Regions from separate parts of the Caloramator sp. ALD01 genome, predicted to be linked through region 2. Evidence: a T-box and tRNA genes for the amino acid it is inferred to sense, from the RefSeq annotation. Region 2 holds a T-box; the other holds one or more tRNA genes.
The links. The T-box of region 2 lies ahead of argS (arginine--tRNA ligase). A T-box ahead of a tRNA ligase gene usually reads a tRNA of that ligase, here a tRNA-Arg.
Positions count from the first base shown of each region.

Region 1: it encodes a tRNA-Arg, which carries the amino acid that the T-box ahead of argS (arginine--tRNA ligase) is inferred to sense. The anticodon was not compared.

Region 1 covers NZ_AXAA01000033.1:7,117-10,544, forward strand. Annotated here, with positions in the region: gene serS (serine--tRNA ligase) at 1-1,074, shown strand, start outside; tRNA gene A3M9_RS0110475 (tRNA-Ser) at 1,266-1,356, shown strand; tRNA gene A3M9_RS0110480 (tRNA-Ser) at 1,383-1,474, shown strand; tRNA gene A3M9_RS0110485 (tRNA-Arg) at 1,521-1,597, shown strand; gene A3M9_RS14275 (LysM peptidoglycan-binding domain-containing protein) at 1,754-2,515, opposite strand; gene A3M9_RS0110500 (hypothetical protein) at 2,871-3,185, opposite strand; gene A3M9_RS14675 (hypothetical protein) at 3,315-3,428, shown strand, end outside.
Region 2 covers NZ_AXAA01000016.1:59,903-63,330, forward strand. Annotated here, with positions in the region: gene iadA (beta-aspartyl-peptidase) at 1-180, opposite strand, end outside; gene plsY (glycerol-3-phosphate 1-O-acyltransferase PlsY) at 434-1,021, shown strand; T-box leader at 1,074-1,277, shown strand; gene argS (arginine--tRNA ligase) at 1,353-3,050, shown strand; gene A3M9_RS0108020 (sigma-54-dependent Fis family transcriptional regulator) at 3,193-3,428, shown strand, end outside.

The DNA.
Region 1 (3,428 bases), on a different contig from region 2:
GCAGATGAACTATTAAAGGAAATGAAGGAACTATCAGATAAAATCAAGGAATATGACGCAGAACTTAGTAAGGTAGAAGAAGAAATAAACTATCTACTTCTAAGAATTCCAAATGTTCCACACAAGGATGTTCCAAAGGGAGAAACTGATGCAGACAACGTTGAAATTAGAAGATGGGGAGACGTAAGACAATTTGATTTTGAAGCAAAGGCTCATTGGGATATAGGAACAGAGCTTGATATATTAGATTTTGAAAGAGCAGGGAAGGTAACAGGAGCAAGATTTACCTTCTATAAGGGACTTGGTGCAAGACTTGAAAGAGCAGTAATAAACTTCTTCTTAGATACACATATAGATAAACACGGATATACAGAAATATTCCCTCCATTTATGGTAAACAGAAAGAGTATGACAGGAACAGGACAGCTTCCAAAGTTTGAAGAGGATGCATTTAAGGTAACAAATGATGATTATTTCTTAATTCCAACAGCAGAGGTTCCTGTAACTAATATGTATATGGATGAAATATTAGATGGAAGCAAATTACCAATAAAGCACGTTGCATACTCTGCTTGTTTCCGTTCAGAAGCTGGTTCAGCAGGACGTGACACAAGAGGATTAATAAGACAACATCAATTTAATAAAGTAGAGCTTGTTAAATTTGCAGATCCAGACAATTCATATGAAGAATTAGAAAAACTAACTCGTGATGCAGAGGAAGTATTACAACTTCTTGGATTACCATATAGAGTTGTTCTAATTTGTTCAGGTGACTTAGGATTTACTGCAGCAAAGAAATATGATATAGAAGTTTGGATGCCAAGTTACGGAAGATATGTTGAAATATCAAGCTGTTCAAACTTTGAAGATTTCCAAGCAAGACGTGCAAATATAAGATTCAAGAAGGATGCAAAGGATAAGCCAAGATATGTGCATACACTAAATGGTTCAGGTGTTGCAGTAGGAAGAACTGTTGCAGCAATACTTGAAAACTATCAACAAGAAGATGGTTCAGTTATCATACCAGAAGTATTAAGACCATATATGGGTGGAATAGAAAGAATAACAAAGTAATTATAAAAATAGGAGTAGCAACTAAAAGGGCTACTCCTATACATTTATGCTATATATTTATCATTGCATAAAATGAAAGGTGATTATATAATAAATATTGTCGATGGGCAATTAAGACAAAAACAAAAAATAAAATTAAAAAGATGTTGACAACAAAGTAAGTCGCTGATATAATAATAAATGTCCGATACGGAGAGGTGGTCGAGCTGGTTTAAGGCACCGGTCTTGAAAACCGGCGTAGGGGTGACTCTACCGTGGGTTCGAATCCCACCCTCTCCGCCATATAAAAACTATCAAGTAGGCAACATGGAGAAGTACTCAAGTTGGCCGAAGAGGCGCCCCTGCTAAGGGCGTAGGTCGGGAAACCGGCGCGAGGGTTCAAATCCCTCCTTCTCCGCCATAAAAGCCGCACAGGGTGCGGCTTTTATCCTTCAAAAAAAGAATATGCGTCCGTAGCTCAGTTGGATAGAGTAGCTGGCTACGAACCAGTTGGTCGGGGGTTCGAGTCCCTCCGGGCGCACCAACAAAAGCCTTGAAGAGCATATCTTCAAGGCTTTTGTTATTGGTGGTTAGGTAAAAAAGCAAGCTTTTGACAACAAAATGACAACATATAGATATAATTTATGAAACACTTTAATTCTTAGAGAACAAAAGTATATAAGCACCTTTTGTTCTCTTTTTATTTTAACATACCTTCTAATATAGGTTTGCTTGGCACAGAAACTTCAGAATTGCTTGGAATGATGTAAACTTGATCTCCAGAGGTTAAAAGAGGAAAAATAATTATGCTTCCTGTCCATAAACCTATTTCATCCGAAACAAGGGTAAGTGGGAAACCATATCCTCCAATGCCTGCAATCCCAACGAATCCATCATAACCATCATAGTTCCCTAATAGAGAAGGATTTGGAAGATTTACTCCTGTAATTACAAGAAGGTGCTGTCCATTTTGTTGTTTTTGAACCATAGCTGAGCCAAATGTATTTTGCATAGAAGGATTTATAGGTTTTAATAAATTACAAGATGGCAGTTTAAGTGGTACGGGTACACATAGAACATCTCCAGGGAAAATTATATTTGGATCTGGAATATGAGGGTTATTCCAAATAAGAAGATCTATTGGAACCCCTATATTTTGAGCTATCTTTGAAAAGGAATCCCCTGATTTTATAGTATATTTTTCATATCCTATAGGACAGCTCTCTGGTACTCTCCCAACACCAGGTGGAGGCTGTATAGGTACACACAGCACATCTCCTGGGGATAATTTATTCGGATCTTTTATATGGGGATTTTCTACTATTAAAAAACCAACAGTTACATTAAAACGTTTTGCAATTTTCTCAAGTGTATCCCCTTTAACAACAGTATATCTTTGAAAACCTATACGACATCTTTCAGGAATTTGTGCACGTGTTTTATTATCGATATCATTTTTCAAAGTATCATCCCTCTAATTATACTTATATAATTAGAATATGAAAAAATAATTATATTTGTGCTAAAGACAAAATCTACCTTTTTATTATAATTATAATTTTGTTCTATCCCAACAACAAAATTTAAAATAATAGTAGTAATTCCTAATATAAAAGTAGTAATCCAAATGTTTTTATGAATTTTTTAATTTTCAAGTTTTGTTAGTATTAAACAGAGTATAGCAATTGATAGATATAATGGAATAAGTGCAGGAATAAAAATATCTTTTAAAAAAAGCAATATTGCACCTAATAAACAAATTATTGAAAATATTATTTTTATGATTGTAATGAACTTTTTCACCTTTTCCTCTCAACTTAAAAATTATCTGTTAATGAATCAATATATTCTTTTGCATCTTTTAAATCTGCTCCAGTAGTTTTCATATATAAATATATTGCTTTACTTTCTCTATTTGCTAAAATTAATTCCTTAATTTTAGTATTTAGGTTGTTTAGTTCTTCTTCGGTTAAATTAGATTTGCTTTTAGTGTAAGTCTTAATAAAGTTGAATAAAAAGAGAATAAAATTAATACCCCAAATAATACTTAAAAATATCTTTTTAGTTATCATAAATAGAATGGTACATATAAAAGAACAAATTAACATAATTATATTAATTTTTTGAGACAACAAAATCACTCCTTTCATATATATCTATGCAAATTATACAATAAATGTATAAAAAAGTATATAAAAATAAATTTTTCAAGGTAATAAAAAATAAGTATAATTTATATATAAATATAGGGAGGGATTAATATGGATAGAGAAAAAATGCTTTTAGAACTTGAAGAGTATTATGAAGCAGCAGGATTTAAAGATATTTATATCAACAAATTAAAGGATATGACAGATGAAGAATTAACTGAGCTT
Region 2 (3,428 bases):
ATCAATAAATCCAGGAAAGGCATAATACTTTGAGCCATCAATCACCTTTACAGGAAAAGGTAGTTTTAAATCAATATCGTCATCTCCAATATAGGCAATTTTATCATCCAATATCAATATATTTTTCTTACCTTTATATTCTGGAGAATAAACCTCTATATTTTTTATAAATATAAGCATCTCAACCTCTCCTTTTTAAATAAATTTAAAATATATTAAGCAACAACTATGCCAATCTTGTTTTTAATTTTTAAAAAATACGTATATAATAAATCAACTCTTCTATGCTCTTTTTATTACCCTATAATAGCCTATATTTGGTTAAATTTTTAATTATATTTTCGCCAATAACAACCAAAAAAACATCCTTGTCATATCTGTTAAATATAATATAAAATATATATATCATAATTTAAAACAAATGGAGGTAAAAATGAAGAACTTATTATTTTTTATTACAGCCTACCTCTGCGGCTCTTTCCCAACAGGTGTGGTAATTGGCAAAACCTTTTATAATATTGATATAAGAGAACACGGTTCTAAGAATATGGGTGGAACAAATGCAGGAAGAGTTCTTGGAAAAAAGGCAGGATTTGTAGTCTCCTTTATTGATGTAATTAAGGTCTTCCTACCTGTACTTATAGCAAAGCAATATCTATCTATGGAGGCTGCTGCATTCGTTGGGATATGTGCCCTACTTGGACATTGTTACCCTATATTTGCAAAATTCAAGGGAGGCAAAGGTGTTTCATCCTTCTTTGGAATAATATTTGCACTCGACTTTTTACTTGGTATTGTACTTTTAGTTATTTGGAAAATATTAAAGCACGCCACCAACTATGTATCAGTTGCATCAATGCTCTCCTGTTTTATAATTACTCTAATTTTCTTCTACAAATACAAAAATGTAAAACTTTTAATCGTTCTTTTAGCACTTTCACTTTTTATAGTATATCTACATAGAAGCAATATCAAAAGACTTTTAAATGGCAATGAAAATAAGGTAAATCCCAACAGATAAACCTTGAATTATTGCAATTAATATTTTATAATAATGTTTAAAACTCAATATTTAAAAGTCTATGAAGAGGAGGAGTACCTTAAGACATCTGTCTTAGCGAGTAGAGGACGGTGGAAGCTCTACACAGACCTTTTGGGAAAAGAGCCTTGGAGACTCTGCCAGAAAGCATCTGCAAGTATGGTAAGACCCCTGTGGGTTATCTAAATAAGTGGGCTTTTAGCCAATTAGAGTGGTACCGCGGACAACCGCCTCTATTATAGAGGCGGTTTTTTTTATTTCCATTTTTATTAGACAATGTAAACAATATTCTACATATATCGGAGGTGTAAAAATGAACTATAAGTTAATAATTGCAGAAAAGATTGCAAAGGCTGCAGAACTTAATGTTGACGATGTACAAAAACTTATTGAAATCCCACCAAAACCTGAAATGGGGGATTTTGCATTTCCTTGTTTCCAACTTGCAAAGGTATTTAGAAAGGCTCCAAATTTAATTGCACAGGAACTATCCGAAAAAATAGATAAAGATGGATTGGAAAAGGTTGAAACAGTTGGAGGATATCTAAACTTTTTCGTGGATAAGGCCTCCTTCTCAAAGGGTGTTATAGAAAAAATATTAACTGAAGGGGAAAACTATGGTCATTCTAAAATAGGTGAAGGCAAAACTGTTACAATAGACTTCTCATCACCAAACATTGCAAAACCCTTCCACGTTGGACACCTATGTTCAACAGCAATAGGAAATTCTCTATACAAAATACTTTCTTCACAGGGATATAACTGTGTAGGTATAAACCATCTTGGAGACTGGGGAACACAATTCGGAAAGCTAATTGCAGCATACGAACGCTGGGTGGATGAAGAGGCACTACAAAAGGAACCTATTAAGGAACTTCTTAGAATATATGTTAAATTCCACGATGAGGCAGAAAAAGATCCATCCCTTGAGGATATTGCAAGACAACACTTTAAAAATCTTGAAGATGGACACGAAAAAGAGGTTAAACTATGGCAGAAGATAAAAGATGTAAGCCTTATGGAATTCAATAGAATATATGATATGTTAAATATAAAGTTTGACTCCTATGCAGGTGAGAGCTTCTACAACGATAAAATGGATGCAGTTGTTGAAGAGTTAAAGCAAAAAAATCTTCTTGTAGAAAGTAAGGGAGCACAGGTTGTAAATCTTGATGAATACAATATGCCTCCTTGTATAATATTAAAGGCTGATGGTGCATCAATTTATGCAACACGCGACCTTGCTGCAGCAATCTATAGAAAAAAGACCTACGACTTTTATAAGAATATCTATGTAGTTGGTATGGATCAGTCTCTACACTTTAAACAAGTCTTCACCACTCTAAAGCTTATGGGATATGATTGGGCAGACAACTGTGTTCACGTTGGATTTGGTCTTGTTAAATTTGCCGATAAAAAACTTTCAACAAGAAAGGGAGATGTAATATTCCTTGAAGACCTTCTAAACGAAGGAATAGCACGTGCAAAACAGGCTATTGAAGAAAAGAACCCATCACTTGAAAATAAAGATGAGGTTGCGAAGAAAGTTGGACTTGGTGCTGTAATATTTACTTACCTAAAGAACAACAGAGAAAGAGAAATCATATTCAACTTTGATGATATATTAAGCTTTGATGGTGAAACAGGACCATACGTTCAATACTCCTATGCAAGGGCAAAGAGCATACTTCGTCGTGCAGAGGAGGAAAAACTTAATACATCAGCTGATTTTACAAAGCTTTCTTCTCAAGAGGAATTTGAACTTGTAAAATTACTTGCATCCTTCAATGAAGCTATACTTCTTGCAATTGAAAAATACGAACCATCAATAGTTACAAGATATATAATAGACGTTGCAAAGGCCTTCAACAAATTCTACAACCTATGTCCAATACTATCCTGTGAAGATGAGGGGCTAAAGGCTGCAAGATTAAAATTAGTTGAAGCTTCAACATTTGTTATTAAAAACGGACTTGCACTACTTGGAATTGATGTAGTTGAAAAGATGTAATATTGTTTTATAAATCCCTTAATATAAATAAAATAATATAAAACTCAAAATAAAAATAGCAACATTCACCATCCTACTCTTAAAAAGGATGATGAATGTTGCTTATCTGTACTTAAGGCTCTATTAAATTTGGGGGTGGGTTATGAATAAGCTCGTTATATTTTCTGGAACCTCATCAACTAAAAAGGAAATTGTAGACCAAATCACTACTCTTTTGGGGGATAATCTTGAAATTTCAGCCTTTGCAACAGATGATGATATTCTTCATCCCATATCAAATTCACTTGTACTTGTAACATCCCCTCTTATACTCGACTCAGTCAAACCTTTAATTAGGGATAACTGCAAAATAATTGTTGCAAGAAGAACCCTAAACCT